DNA from 2 places in the Paenibacillus sp. AR247 genome. Region 2 is predicted to be linked to the other one. Evidence: riboswitches for the same ligand, from Rfam matches in the RefSeq annotation. Region 2 holds a riboswitch; the other holds the start of a gene.

Region 1 (6,904 bases), on a different contig from region 2:
GGGGATTTGAAGCCTTACGCTGTGCTGAACACCTTCGGCGAGCCCAGATGGGACGAGGATGGCAGGCTGATTCGGTCTACGGAGTATTTCGATAAGCATCCGCATACGTACCGAAGCCAGATCAGTGTGGATTCCTTGAAAGCCGTACCGGATCCGGACGAGGTGTTCGCTCAGACTGTCACCGTGGTGAAGGGGCCCAAAACGTCCCGGAAGACCGGTGTCATTTTCAACGTGACCAAGGTGGACAAAAACATGATCTATTATCAGGAACTGAATCTGGATACCAAGCGGGTTGAAAACAAGCAGAAACTGTATTAAGGGCATATCCTGGGTTTGTAAAAAGAAAAAGGCCTGCCCGCAGCGGGCAGACCCTTTTTTGATTTAGCGCGGAAGGCCGTAAAAACGGCAGGCATTGGCATGCAGCAGCGCCCTGGCTTCCGGCAGGGGGACGCCACGAATGCTGCTCCATACGCGGGCCACCTCCGCGGTCATGCGGGGATGGGTCATCTGACCGGCGAACGGTCCTTCGAACGGCCAAGGCCCGTCGGTCTCCGTCATCACCTGGGAGGCGGGATACCGGCGCGCGAGCTCCTGGATTTCCGCCTCATAGGCGATATCCGGCGTAAACGAGACGTAATATCCGCTATCCGCCATGCGCCGCACGGTGTCCGCCGATCCTTTGAACCAGTGGAAATGGGCGCGGGAGACGCCGTGCTTTTCCAGCAGATCGCAGGCGATATCCGCATCCTCGTACACGGCATGCAGCACGATCGGCTTGTTATGGTCCCGGGCAAAACGTACGAAGCGCTCAAGCAGCGCCTCGTACGGCCCGTTATCCCAAGGAAGCCCGGCTTCGGCAGCCTCCAGCCGTGAGTAGTACGGCAGGCCGACTTCTCCGACGGCGACCATGTCATCCGCATGCTCCGCCATCCACCCGAAGAGCGCGTCGATCTCGCGGTCAGCAGGGAGCGGCTGCTCAGGATGGAAGCCGAAGGCGGGATAGACTTCCCCGGGCCAAGCCTGGGCAAGCCTCAGATTGGCTTGGCTCGATGCCAAATCCATGGACACGCCGATGACGGATGCGACGCCTGCATCCGTGAGGCTCCCGAGCAGCGCCTGCGTCTCGTGCTCCTTATAGGTATCGAGATGAATATGGGCATCGATCAAGGGCGCAAGCGGCGACCGGTTCGCCTCCGCCGGCGATGCGGATGCCGCTGCTGCCCGGTCGAGGACCATCTCTTGGCCGTTTGCGGGGTTTACTTCGCTGTGGTTGCCGCTCATAGGCGTGAACCTCCTTGCTGTGCAGCCTGCATTTTTCGCTGCTCCTCGCGCATCCATTCGCTCAGCTGACGCTTCAGCTGCAGAAACTCGGGAGCCTCCGTCACTTCCTCGCGCCGCGGGCGCGGAAACGGCACGTCGATGGCGTGCAGCACCGCGGCCGGCCTGCTCGAGAAGACGTAAATACGGCTTGAGAGCAGCAGCGCCTCCTCGATGTTGTGCGTAATGAAGAGAACCGAGCGGCGGTTCTCTTCCCAAATGTCGAGCAGCCAGCGCTGCATGTCGCTGCGGGTCAGCGCATCGAGCGCGCTGAACGGCTCGTCCAGGCACATCAGCTCCTGCGGGCTGAGCAGCGCGCGGAGAAAGGCCGCCCGCTGCTGCATGCCGCCCGACAGCGTATGCGGATGCGCCTTCTCAAAGCCGGCCAGGCCGACTTTGGCGAGCCAGCGCCGCGCGTCCTCACGGGCCTCCCGGCTGACAGTGCCGTGCACCTCCTGGGCCAGCAGCACATTGTCCTCGATCGTCCGCCAAGGGAACAGGGCGGGCTGCTGCGGCATGTAGCTGATATGCCCCTGCTGCCCGGTCACCTCGGCGCCGTTCATCCGGACGGTGCCGGCATCCGGGCGGGTCAGCCCGCCGATCACGTGCAGCAGCGTGCTCTTGCCGCTTCCTGACGGTCCGATGATGGACACGAATTCGCCTTGGCCCACGGTCAGCGAGATGTCGCTGAGTACCGGCAGCGTCCGGCGCTTCTCTTTGAAGCTTTTGCTGACGGAGTCGATCTCCAGTGCAGGCGTGGTTTCTTGATTTATCACGGCAATTCTCCTTTCCTGCCAGGCCCGCTAGCCCTGCTTCGGCTTCCAGCGGACGAACCATTTTTCGAGCAGCGCAATCAGCCCGAACATCAGCAGGCTCAGCACGACGATGATCATGATCGCCACGAACATGCGGTCGGTGCGGTAACCCGATTTTTGCAGCATCATATAATAGCCGATGCCCTTGTCGGCCCCCAGCCACTCGGCGATAATCGCACCCATGACACTGTAGGTGGCGGCGATTTTAATGCCGGAGAAGATGGAAGGGAGTGCGTGGGGCAGCTCCAGCTTGGCGAAAATTTGGCCCTTGCCCGCCCCGATCATGCGCATGTAGTTCATCATGACGGGATCGGTCTGCTTCAAGCCGCCCAGGGCGGCGACCGCCACCGGGAAAAAGCAGACGAGCGTGATGACGATCAGCTTGGGCAGGAGGCCGAAGCCGAACCAGATCATCAGCAGGGGGGCGAGGGCGATGGTCGGGATATTTTGGCTTAGAATGAGCAGCGGATACAGCGCCTGTTTTAAAAACGGAATCAAATGCAGAATCAGTGCGATGACCAGCCCGATGGCGGTTCCGATGGCGAAGCCGAATACGGTCAGCTTCAGCGTGGCCCATACATGCTCCCACAAGCCGCCGGAAGCGGCCGCGGCTTCCCGGGCGATGTCGCTCGGCGCAGGCAAAATCCATTGTTCAATATGGAACAGGGAGGTCAGCAGCTGCCACACGAGCAAAAAGAAGATGACCGCCACGAGGGGCGGCCATACGTTTTTCCACCAGCTTCTCATGGACGGTACTTCTCCGTCAGCTTGTCCATGCTGATTCCGCCGGGATTATGGGCGATTTTGACCTGGGAGATGATACTCGGGCTGCCTGCGGCCACCAGAGCTTCGTGCATTTTGCGCACGACGTCCAGCAGCTCCTCCAGCTCGCCCTCCATCGTCGTTTCCAGCGGGTGCACCTCATGCTTCACGCCGGACTGCTGAATGACCTCAATGGCACGGTCGACGTAGGCGTAAGAGTCTTCGTTGCCCGGCGTCTTCGGGATCACCTGAATGCTTAACAGCGTATTGGCCATGCGAATCAACTTCCTCTCCTGATAAGATTACGTGTATTTTTGGTTGGATGCGGCTTATTGTTCCGGCAAAAAGTCGTTCGTGTACGCGCTCTTCACGTCCAGCGGCTTGTCCAGCAGCTTGTGATCGTACATCCAGTCGGAATAGCCCTTCCAGATTTGTTCCTTCTGCTCGCCCCAGCGGGCTGCGTCGTCCTGATATTTAGGACTTAACCATTTCTGGCTTTCGATCACCAGCTGCTTATCGAGGTCCGGCACGTCCTTCAGCAGCAGGTTGGCAGCTTCTTCGGGCTTGTCGATCGCGTACTGATAACCTTTGGCGGTCGCGCGCATAAACGCTTTAACCAGCTCAGGGTCGTCCTTGATCTGCTTCTCGTTCGTTACGAGAACCGGCGTGTAGTAGTCCAGCTTCTCGGAATAATCTTTGACATACAGCATGTCCAGCGGCTCGCCGCGCAGCTTCGCCTCGATACCAGTCCAGCCGTAGAAGATCCAGGCGAAGTCGATGTCCCGCTTCACGGCGGTAAAATAATCGGCGTCGCCCATGTTGACGATTTTCACCTTCTTCACGTCCGCCTTGTCGATCTCCATGATGGAGCCCATGACGGCTTCCTCCACAGGGGAGCCCCAGCCGCCGTAGGTTTTGTCTTCAAAATCCTTCGGCGTCTTGATGCCCCGGTCCACCGGTGCGGCAAAGCCCGACGTATTGTGCTGGATGACCGCGGCGATGGAGACGAGCGGCACGCCCTGCGTGCGGGCCTGGGTCACGCTCTCCTGATAGCTTACGCCGAAGGGTGCCTTGCCGGAAGCGACCATGGCATCGGCGCCGGTGGAGCCCGGCTGCACGATTTCGACGTTCAAGCCTTCTTCTTTATAGTAGCCCAAGTCTTTGGCAGCGTAGAGCCCAGTGTGGTTCGTGTTGGGCGTCCAGTCGAGGACGACTTTGACGTCCTTCAGCGGCTTCGCTGCGGTGTTATCCTGGCCTGCCGTGCTGTCGGAAGCGGATGTGCCTTCTCCGCTGCCCGTATTGTTCTGGCCGCCGCCGCATCCGGCAAGCGCCAGTACGAGCATGCAGACCAGCAGCAGTCCGATGGATTTGTTCTTCATGGCTTTCTCTCTCCTTTGATGTCCGGCCGTTCTTATTCTCTCTGTGGAAGCATCGACCGGTGATCCCCTCTCCCCCGTTATACTTTAGAATCGTAAGCCGATCTGAGTGACTGAATCATAGAAGCTTTTTTCACTAGTATGAATGAAAAAAGCGCCCCGTAAACGGGACGCTTCATATGCGCAAGATCAGCACGGCTTGTATGCCGTGACAAACGGTTTCCTACGCTGGCATTACCCAGATCAGGTTAAAAGGGTCAGTATCTTGAAGGGATACAATCTCAGCCGGCCAATTCCAGCACCCCGGATTCTATAAGGTTTTTGGGTTGTTTTCCTCCCATATTATAGTCCATCCCCATGGGGGTGTCCAGACATCCGCCCGATTCCAGATTATCTCTGGAAAAATTCGATCCATTCTTTTTCCGGACCATAGATAAAGAAATATTGGTATCCGTTGGGCAGGGTCACGATTTCCTGATCGATCAGCTCCACGCCGTCGAGCGCCTGGATCCGCTCAAATTCCTTCTGAATGTCGTCGACATGGATCGCAAAATGGTGCACCGTGCCTTCGGCAGGCAGGTCGTAGCTGTAGCCTTGAATGAGCTCGATTTCCGTCTCGTCGCTGCCCCCGAAACCGAGAAACGCCAGCTGGAACACGCCATTGGTGTGCGTCAGCCGGCCTTTCAGCTCCAGGCCCACGATCTCGGTATAAAATCGGATGGTTGATTCCAAATCCCGTACGACGATGCCGACATGATCCAAACGTTTATTAGCCATATGTATAAGCTCCTTTTCACTTATAAGTAATGGGTTTGCCCTAAATTAAGGCCATTATAGCATTTAAATCCGAGTTGTAAGACAACTTTATGCAAACATCATTGTTTATAAATTATAGGCTGTTTGGTGGCTTCGTTAGGTATTGAAACAGTCAGGAACGGGGGAGAGGGTCCTGAAAAAAATAATTGCAGCATGGCTTTTCATGTGTATGTTGACAGCATGTACCGGGCCAACGTCTGGCGGAGGGGACATAACGATACTCGATAAGCAGCTCATTGGCTCGACATATTGGATTGTCGCCGAGAAAACCCATAGTAAAGAAGAAGGGCCAGTTAAAATTAAAGTCGATAATGAAAACACTTGGAACTTGTTAGAGGTCGGAAGAACGTACCTATCGACATACTCCTACAAGTCGTTGGACAAAGGAGCTAAACTGCTGAGTGTCCGCCATATCAATGAAGGGCAGTCAGCAACGAAATAGAACCATTAAAAAAAGCCCGGGATGTCCATCAGACGATCCCAGGCTTATTTTAGTTCCCGCGCTGCTTCTTTTTCGCATAAAATTCGGCCGCCTTATGGCGGTTGCCGCAAGTTTCCATGCTGCACCAGCGCCGCTTGCCGCTCTTGGAGGTGTCCACAAAGTGCAGGATGCAGTCGTCATGCTCGCAGATCCGGATGCGGTCCGAAGATACGCTTGCCAGCGTCTCGAACAGGGAGCGGACGATGGGGTACAGCACGCCTTGGACGGCGTTTTGCCCGTAGGTGATGAGATGGGGGGGTGCCCTGTGCATCCCGCTCGGCCCGAAGCGCCACGTCTAACCGTGACGCTTCGGCTTCCATGGCGGCGAATGCCTCGATCCGACAAGGGTACCACCATGGGTCCAGATCTTCTAGAACGTGCCGGCACACGCCGCGCAGACGGAGCAGTTCGGGCAGCAGGTCTTCCCGCGTCACAGCTGAAGCTGCCCCTGGGGTATTGTTCAAGCCGTGCAATTCATTATCGTGGAGCCATTCGTCTAAATAACCTGGCTCCTCCAGCATATCCGTGACCCGGTGCTCCCGCATGCGCACCGTATTGGCGAGATTGATCCACAGGGCGCCCCCCAGCACGTTGCGGGAAGGGGATTTATCCATGATGCGTCATCCTTTATAGAGTAATCGTTTCCTTTGTGTTCAGGAATGCTATGTCCATTGTATCACCAACTGCAGCCCGCAGGCGATTTTGCCAATCGGGAGTCTGCAGGTATACAGGCGGATGGTGGATGGCGGTATGGTGGATCGGCACCAGCCGTTTGGCCCCGAGAACGCGTGCGGCCGCGGCCGCTTGTTCCGGAAGCAGCGTAATCGGCATGCCGCTGGGCGGCTGACGATCAGGGCGTTCCAGAACGGCACCGTTCACCGGCAGGCATACCGCATCGAATGGGCCGTGAGCCGCGGCAATTTTCCACCAGTAGCCGTGCCACAGCGTATCTCCGCAGTGGAGCAGGCGGTGCTCGCCGTCGCTCAGCGCCCAGGCGATCTGCACGTCTCCGACCCCGTCGACGGAGTACGTGGCGGCTGCGCCCAGCGCACCGATTTGGAAGGCATCGCCGACGGAAGCACCGATTACGCGGTTGAGACCGCTATTTTCGGCAAGGAGGACGCTCTCCTGCGGGAGGTACACGGGAATGTCTGCCCCGTAGGCATCGATGATGGCCTGGGGATCAAAGTGATCTGTATGCTCATGGGTGATCAGCACCGAAGCGGGAAGAGCGGTTCGTGAGACTGGCCGTATCTTTCCGGAAAATGATAAAGCGGGTCTATGACCACCGATGTGGCTCCTGCCGTCACTCGAATGCCTGCCCAAGGAAGCTTTTG
Region 2 (8,445 bases):
GAAGAGGCGCTGGGCGAGAGCCGGGAAGTGATCGCTGCCTATATCGGACAGTTCGAAAAGGCACTGCATACCCAGGATGACCGCGAAATCAAAAAAGCTGCCGAGGTCTTCAAGGATCGATTGGAACAGCTGGAAAGGTGGATGAGCTTCACATGAACATCTGGGAAAGGCTCGGGATCGAGCGGACCACGGAGCTGCGCATCATCAAGAAAGCTTATGCCGCCAAGCTGAAGCAGCATCATCCCGAGGACGATCCCGAGGGCTATCAGCAGCTTCGGGAAGCTTATGAGGCGGCATCCAAGTTCGCCAAAGAGGCCAGTACAACGGTACGCGAGCCGGCTGAGAATGAGGATAAACTTTCCACGCCGATCTACCCGCTGGAGGATACCAAAGGGGAAGTTGATCAACCAAGCGAGCTTAACGCACAAACCACATACTCAAATGGAATATTCCAATCTACGGCAAGCGCAGATCCGGTCAGCCTGTGGATTCATCAGGCAGGGGAGCTGTACGACGACTTTCCGGCCCGGATTCGGGTGGAGTCGTGGGAGCGGCTGCTGAACGAGGATATCGTATGGGACGTCGAACGCGGGCCGGAGCTGCAGCATGCGTTCGTGTCCTTTCTGATGTCCTGCAGGCATCTTCCGCGAGACGTTTGGCAGCAAGATCCCGAAGAACTCCGGGAGCGGTATCCAACGTATTTTGCCGAATACATCCTGCAGCAGCTGGACGGATCACGGGAGCTGCGTTATGACTCGCTCGCTAACGCTCCCGTAGGGGATGCCGCGGACATTGAGAGATTTTTGGATCTGCGGGAGTCTGCACTGGATATGCTGATGGAAGGCGACCTGGAAGAAGCGGAAGCGTGCTTGTCCGAAGCTTCGGCGTGGTTTGCCGACGATCTGGATCTGCAGCTGCTATGGGGAAAATATAACCTGGCCGCAGGCAATCGGCAGGAAGCGCTAAAATGTTTCAGCCATGCGATCCTGCTGCAGCCGGATGATCTGGAGTCTTACCGGTACGCGGCACGGCTTCGATACGATGATCAGCGGTATGAAGAGGCGCTTTCGGATTGCGAGCGCATTTTGGCTGCCCATCCGGACGATCAGGATGCGCTCTGTTTGGAGGGACGGTGCCTCACCGCGATGGGACGGATATCGGAGGCCAAGGAACGGATGAAGCGTTCTTTGACATAAACAATCAGCATATGAGCACCCTGATGTACTGGTCGTCTACCGCAAATAAGCATCACCACGATCAGGGGAAGATCGACCCGGCCGAGCACCGCAAGGTGGTCAAAAACAATATTATATTCGACGGTTTTTTATTTCTTCGGTTAACTTGGCTTTATATTTTTGTGTATATCGTGCTGCAGTTGTTTTTTGACGTGCCCGTTATCGTCACGGGGGTGTTCGTGGCCATTCTGCTGTGGTATTTATACAGAACGTTAAGAGCACACCGGGTGCTATCAACCTAGATAATGGAGGACGACATGCGCATCGATTACAAGAAGAAGCAAATCAAACAGCTGGAGCTGTACTTCCGCTGTCTCTCCAGCGTATGCATCGACAGCGTGCTGGCTTATTATTATGTGCCTTACGAGTTTTTGAAATTTGAGCGTTACCTCGGGAACCGGGTTTTGAAAAAGGGGCTGCGGCTCTGGGACATCAAGGACGCCGAGACCTTAAAGACCCGGATTCGCTGGCTGCTGGAGGACGGGAACCGTGACGATTATAAGGCCCTGCACGCCGAACTGTCGGCGCTGCCGGAACAGGCACGGCAAAACTGGATGGAGGCCTCCAAAGACCATCCGGAGTATGCCCGGATGAGCATGGTTCATACGTTTCTGCCGCAGCTGCCCGCCGGAGAAATAGCCGCCTTCGGGGGCGGATGGGCGATTTTCTTGAGCCGGGTTGGGCTCGCTTACGGATATTTGACGAAGGAAGAGGCCTGGGCCATTAAATTGGAAGCGGCCGGGTATGTGCAGCAGCATTACGGCAGCTGGGAAGAGTATTTGATCGCATTTATGGCCGCCAGCCGCTTTTGGAAACCGGAGGAGCAGTTTGCAAATGTAGTCTATATCATGACCCGCGGACAGACGCTGCTGGGGATGGGTACCTTCGCTTCCCGGAAGGCGCCATGGGATATTCCGCTTGAGCCGGGAGGCGAACGAGCAGCGTACCGAAAGGGATCGGCCAGCCTGGATGCCTGAGGCTGTGATCAACGGGCATGCGGGTCACAGGGCCTTTATCAATGATTGTAGGACTTAAGCGCACGGGATGCTCTTATATAGGGGGAAGAGGATGTATACCTTGGAAGAACTCCGGAAGGCATTCCGGAAAGGGACCAAGCTGAAATATGTTTTTTTCTGGGGGCACCAGCCCGCGGCGGACGGATCTATTACGAAGAGCTGCTTCAGCCAGTGGTGGGAAGCGAAGTTTACCGTGGACGGCGTGGAATATGCAAGTGCCGAGCATTATATGATGGCCGAGAAAGCCAGACTGTTCGGTGACGAAGAGATCCGGGAACAGATTCTCGCAGCCAAGCACCCGAAGCAGGCTAAAGATCTGGGGCGGAAGGTGAGGGGATTCGATCCTGCCATATGGGACCGGGAAGGGTACTCCATTGTGGTCCGGGGAAGCGAAGCAAAGTTTTCCCAAAATGACGATTTGAAGCAATTTCTACTGGGCACCAGGCAGCGGGTGCTGGTAGAGGCAAGTCCCGTGGATTCGATCTGGGGCGTGGGGTTGGCCGCGGACGACGAGGCGGTCCTGAACCCGCTGCTGTGGAAAGGGAAGAACCTGCTTGGCTTTGCCTTGATGGAGGTTCGGGACCGTCTGCAGGCGGAAGAAGCCTAGCGGAAGTACGAAACATGGACGTCGTGCGTGCGGGGCCTAGCGGGAGTGAAGAACTTGGCAGCAGTAAGGAGCACGCTGGCAATGAGGAGCACGTTGGCAATGATGAGCATGCCATCAGTGAGGAGCCTGGCAGGAGTCAGGATCAGTCGATTGTGGGAAAAAGGCTGCAAATCGAGGGTCATGCTATATAGAGGTCACCCGGCCATGCAAAAAGGTCGTTGTTGGTTACTCAGCGTAACGGGACAACGACCTTTTTATATGCCATAATTTTGCGTTCCAGGAGACGGTCCTTCGGCTTAGGTCAGTGCGCCTTCCTGCTTTTTAAAGAACGTACGCAGCGCCTGGTAGACCTCGCCCTTTTCCTTGATGACGTAATACATGAACTGGTCGAGCTTGATATTCCGGTACGCGGACATCAGCGTGCTGCTCCGGTTGTACTGGTTGACCTCCCCGTAACCGAACATGTTGCTGACTTTAAGCAGCTCGCCAATCAGCCGCACGCAGCGTTCGTTATCAGAAGTCAAGTTGTCGCCGTCCGAGAAATGGAACGGATAAATATTGTACTTGGCGGGCGGGTAGCGCCGGTCGATAATTTCCAGCGCTTTCTGGTAGGCGGACGAGCAGATCGTGCCCCCGCTTTCGCCCCGGGTAAAGAAATCTTCTTCGGTGACTTCTTTGGCCTCCGTATGGTGGGCCACAAAGACGATATCGACCTTTTCGTATTGGCGGCGCAGGAAGCGGGTCATCCAGAAGAAGAAGCTGCGCGCACAGTATTTTTCAAACGTGCCCATCGACCCGGACGTATCCATCATCGCAATGATGACTGCGCTGGAATGGGGAACGACGACGTCCTCCCACGTTTTGTAGCGCAGATCGTCGGGGCTGATATGGTGAATTCCCGGCTTGCCGCTAGTGGCGTTGCGCCGCAGATTTTCCAGGATCGTCCGCTTCTTGTCGATGTTGGACTGCATGCCTTTTTTGCGGATGTCGTTGAACGTGATCGATTCGGTTTCGACTTCCTGCTGCTCTTTCGGCTTAATGAAACGGTATTCATCGAGGCTCCGGATGGGTACCTTGATGATTTGCTTACCGTCCGACATCACGATGTTTTCTTCTGTGATCAGGTCGGGCAGGTTCTGCTTGATGATTTCCTTAACCTTCTCCTGATGGCGGACCTGATCCTGGTACCCTTTCCGGTGCAGTGACCAGTCCTCCTTGGACACCACAAACAGCGAATGATCGTCTGATGGCATGTTCAGGCACCTCCCATGTTCCCATACTCAGCACAAACTTTGGCTTGTTAAACATTTATATTCACGGGCGGGGACGATATGTGATGACGCAAGAGATAAAATAAGAAGTTCGCCGCACCCAAATATATGAAATTTTGCGAGAATCGCTGCTATGGATGAGAAAGGCGTTCCGATGCCGGCGATCTCACTCTGGCTATTGCCAAAAGTCAGCAGTTTGGGCTATAGTGGTTGTGAAATTAAATAGGAATGCGGGTGCTGGATGAAGTCCGGCTGAGATGGCAGCCTTATGCTGCGGACCGTTAATCTGATCCAGGTAATGCTGGCGTAGAGAATATCATTCGAATTGCGGTGCCATTCGTGTATTTCTCGAATGGTTTTTTTGTGTTAACCGGGTAAGAGGGCGCTTTCGCAAGATGAGGGCTTACCCTTCGCGATGATAGAAGCCGGCATGAAATGGAGGGAAAGGCAAAGGGAAGAGAGGAGAAGCAGTCATGGTCGATTTTCGTCTGTATGCGATTACCGGCGAGACGTTCCATCCGGGACGCCGGCTGGTGGACGTGATGGAGCAAGCCATTCGGGGAGGGGCGGACATCGTTCAATTCCGCGACAAAACAAGCGGCAGGGAAGAGCTGCTGCGCAAGGCGGCGGAGCTGCGGGAGCTGACCCGCCGCTACGGTGTTCCTTTTATCGTGAACGATCACGTTGATATCGCGATGGAGGTGGACGCCGACGGGATTCACCTCGGTCAAGGCGATATGCCGATCGCGGAAGCCAGAAAGCTTGTCGGCTCCAAGATCATCGGCATATCCACCCATGCAATTTCGGAAGCGCAGCTCGCCGAAGCGGAAGGGGCGGATTATATCGGCGTCGGGCCGATCTATGCGACGGCTACGAAAGCCGATGTGGTGGATCCGGTCGGTCTTTCGTACATTCGGGAAGTCGCCGGGGTCATCAAGATCCCTTTTGTGGCGATTGGCGGCATCAAGCTGGGCAACGTGGACGAAGTGATCCGGGCCGGTGCGAGCCGCGTCTGCGCTGTGAGCGAAATCGTCGGCAGCCCTGACCCGGAAGCGGTATGCCGGGCGTTCATTCACAAGCTTGAAGGTAGAGGAGGAGCGGCGGATGGAACTGGTCATTAACGGAACAAAGCGGGAGCTGGCGGCCGAGACGGTAGCCGATGTCCTCCGCCTGCTGGGGCTGTCCGGCAGGCCGGTCATGGTGGAAGCGGACGGACAGGTGCTGAAGATCGAGCAGTGGGAGACGACTCCGGTTGTGCCTGGAATGAAGCTGGAGCTGGTCCATTTCGTAGCGGGAGGTTGAGGGGAAAAATGAGCAGAGATAATTGGCAGGTTGGCGGACAGGAACTGTCGTCGCGGTTATTTTTGGGGACCGGGTTGTTCCCCGATCCTTATGTGCAGATGGAGGCGATCAAAGCTTCGGGAACCGAGGTGCTGACGTTCGCTATCCGCCGGATCCATCTCGATTCGGTGGAGGATGACTCCATTCTGCAGCATGTGGAGCCCCAGAAATACATCTATCTTCCCAACACGTCCGGGGCGACAACGGCTGATGAGGCGGTCCGGATTGCCCGCCTGGCGCGGGCTTCGGGACTCAGCGACTGGATCAAGGTGGAGATTAGCGCCAATAAGCGGACGCTCCTGCCCGATCCGATTGAAACGTTAAAAGCGACGGAAATATTGGTCAAGGACGGTTTTACGGTACTGCCGTATATCTCCGACGATCCGGTGATCTGCAAAAAGCTGGAGGATGCCGGGGCAGCCGCGGTTATGCCCGGCGCAGCGCCTATCGGGACCGGCCTCGGCATTCTGAATCCGTACAATCTCGGATTGATCGTGGAGGAGCTGTCGGTCCCTGTCATCGTGGATGCGGGGCTGGGGACGGCCAGTGACGTGGCGCTCGCGATGGAGCTGGGGGTCTCCGGCATTCTGATGAATACCCCGGTGGCCAAAGCCAAAGATCCCGTGATGATGGCCCGGTCGATGAGGCTGGCGGTTGAGGCGGGGCGTTTGGCTTACTTGTCCGGGCGGATTCCGAAGAAGAAATATGCTTCGGCCAGCAGCGGCCTGGAATCGCTCGTCATCGAATAAAAAAGGATGGACAGGGGGCTGTAACAATGAGCGGAGACATCATCGTCATGGGCGGCGGCATCATCGGATTATCCTGCGCGCTGGAGCTGCGCCGCCGCGGCCTGCACGTCACGCTGCTCGAAAAGGGACCCTGCGGTGGGCAGGCCTCCGGCGCGGCGGCAGGGATGCTCGCTCCGTATTCAGAGAACGTGGAGTCGCCGGACGAGTTCTTCCGGTTGTGCCGCGAGAGCTTGTCGCTGTATCCGCAATGGCAGCAGGCGGTGAAGGACATCTCCGGCGTCTCCTTCGAATATGCCGAAACCGGCAGCTTGTACATCGCGAGGCACGAGGCGGATTTGCTTGCGCTGGAGAGCCGGTTGGAATGGCAGCGGAGCTGGGGCTCCGGTAGCGAAATATTAACGGGGAGCGCGCTGTTCGATGCCGAGCCGGGACTGACCCGCGAGGCAGTTGCCGCCTTGTGGACTCCGGTGGAGAGCCATGTGTATGCCCCGGATTTGACGGAAGCGGTCAAACGGGCCTGCCTGGCCTCCGGCGTGCAGATTCATGAGCATCTTGGCCTGATCGAGCTGGCTGAATGGCGGGAGCGGGTTGCGCTGAGGGCTCAGAGTGGCGAGCGGTTTGAAGCGGACCGGCTGCTGATCAGCACCGGTGCGTGGGTACAGGAGATGTCGGAACCCCTCGGTATCCGGATTCCTGTACATCCGATCCGGGGGCAAATTTGCGCCTACACTTGGAACGAGGAGCGCGAGCCGCTTCGGCATCTGGTGTTCACCAGCCAGGGATACCTGGTCCAAAAAGCAAACGGAACGCTCGTGTGCGGCGCCTCGGAGGATATCGCCGGGTTCGACACGTCCGTCACGGACAAAGGGATCCGTCGGCTGACGGAGTGGAACAAGCAAGTGCTGCCTGTTCTTAGTGAGGTGCAGCCGTTTCACCGCTGGGCGGGACTGCGCCCGGCGGTGCTGGACGGCCGGCCGCTGATTGGGCGGCTGGACGACGCCGGCCATATTTTTGTGGCCGCGGGTCATTATCGCAACGGCATCCTGCTCAGCCCGGTCACGGCCGCGCTGATCGCCGATAGCGTGGAGGGCAAGCCGCTGCCGGAGTGGTGTGGAGCGTTCCGGCCGAACCGGTTCGGTGAGGTGCAGGCGGGCGCTTTTTCGGACAAAATAAAGGATTGACGTCGTTAAATATTGATTGTTCTAGCTAATAAAAGTACGGACAATATAAAGTTATTCGTTTGGCATGAAGCACATGGCAAAGCAGGAATGCATTCCTGCTTTGTTTTTTTGTGTCGGGCGTCGCAAAAGCTATTTGCAGCACGTGCATCTTATATATCCATTAAACCCATATAATTGAAGTGATGATGTATTAGTGACAATTAATGACAAATTTTGCGAAAATCCTGTAGTATACTGCAAGTAGTCCTATGCTAAATAGGAAAGAAGTTTCACAGTAATACATAAGGAGGTGTGGCTGCTTAGGGCCACGCGTGGGCAAGCAGTCCCGTCGGTTAAGAAAACATATTTTTTAGCAAGAGAGTTTAGTATTAGAGCTACAAAGAGAACAGCAGCACAGACGGTCCGGGAAGAAGTAGAAAGTTAGATTATACCAGAATGTCAGGGAGGATAAGGAAGCTAGAGGATCAGGGGATTTGAGGAAATAGGAAATTCAAGAAACTGCATATTTTAAAAGATTGGAGCGGAAGAAGTATGTTCAAAGCGATGTTGATGACCATTTTTGCCGGGGCGATGATTCTTGGAACGGCAGGAGCAATCGAGCAGCCAGTGCCGGCCGCAGCGGCGGCGGCCTTTAAGGATGTGCCGGCGTCCCACTGGGCGTATCAGGCCATTAACGATGCGGTATCCAAAGGTTATCTCAAAGGTGACGGCAGCGGAAAATTCAGACCAAACGACCCGGTTACTCGGGCTGAGTTTGCAGCAATTCTGGCCAGGGTGTCGACGAACGAAAACGCTGGCGGAGCAGCGGCATTTTCCGATTTGACCGGGCACTGGAGCGAAAAGGAAGTGAGCGAGGCAGCGGGGAAGGGCTTTTTCAGTCCGTCCGATTACACAAACGGCTTTAAGCCGGGCACTCCGCTGACGCGGGTGGAAATGGCGAAGTGGATGGCCTCGGGACTGGCGGCCCGCGACGGAGAGTACAAGCAGGCGATCGAGGACACGAAGGACACCATCGTTCCGGTGACGGAGTATTACAAAGGCGGTT

What was found. A riboswitch is a leader RNA that binds a small molecule or an ion and turns the genes downstream of it on or off. The one in region 2 is predicted to bind thiamine pyrophosphate.
Region 1: it holds a riboswitch for thiamine pyrophosphate, as region 2 does, so the genes downstream of both, CPT76_RS32275 (ABC transporter substrate-binding protein) here and thiE (thiamine phosphate synthase) in region 2, are expected to answer to the same signal.

The regions. Positions count from the first base shown of each region.
Region 1 covers NZ_PCZT01000024.1:290,355-297,258, reverse strand. The annotation lists partial or broken gene CPT76_RS32300 (hypothetical protein) at 1-318, shown strand, start outside; gene CPT76_RS32295 (TatD family hydrolase) at 382-1,236, opposite strand; gene CPT76_RS32290 (ABC transporter ATP-binding protein) at 1,278-2,093, opposite strand; gene CPT76_RS32285 (ABC transporter permease) at 2,121-2,879, opposite strand; gene CPT76_RS32280 (thiamine-binding protein) at 2,876-3,169, opposite strand; gene CPT76_RS32275 (ABC transporter substrate-binding protein) at 3,224-4,273, opposite strand; TPP riboswitch at 4,474-4,586, opposite strand; gene CPT76_RS32270 (VOC family protein) at 4,661-5,047, opposite strand; gene CPT76_RS32260 (CGNR zinc finger domain-containing protein) at 5,578-5,838, opposite strand; partial or broken gene CPT76_RS42360 (hypothetical protein) at 5,864-6,088, opposite strand; gene CPT76_RS32250 (MBL fold metallo-hydrolase) at 6,195-6,785, opposite strand.
Region 2 covers NZ_PCZT01000002.1:396,505-404,949, reverse strand. The annotation lists gene CPT76_RS02415 (molecular chaperone HscC) at 1-156, shown strand, start outside; gene CPT76_RS02410 (J domain-containing protein) at 153-1,196, shown strand; gene CPT76_RS02405 (hypothetical protein) at 1,133-1,477, shown strand; gene CPT76_RS02400 (DUF1266 domain-containing protein) at 1,493-2,212, shown strand; gene CPT76_RS02395 (riboflavin biosynthesis intermediates N-glycosidase) at 2,304-2,858, shown strand; gene CPT76_RS02390 (YeaH/YhbH family protein) at 3,155-4,111, opposite strand; TPP riboswitch at 4,350-4,459, shown strand; gene thiE (thiamine phosphate synthase) at 4,603-5,250, shown strand; gene thiS (sulfur carrier protein ThiS) at 5,234-5,431, shown strand; gene CPT76_RS02375 (thiazole synthase) at 5,440-6,219, shown strand; gene thiO (glycine oxidase ThiO) at 6,246-7,400, shown strand; gene CPT76_RS02365 (S-layer homology domain-containing protein) at 7,932-8,445, shown strand, end outside.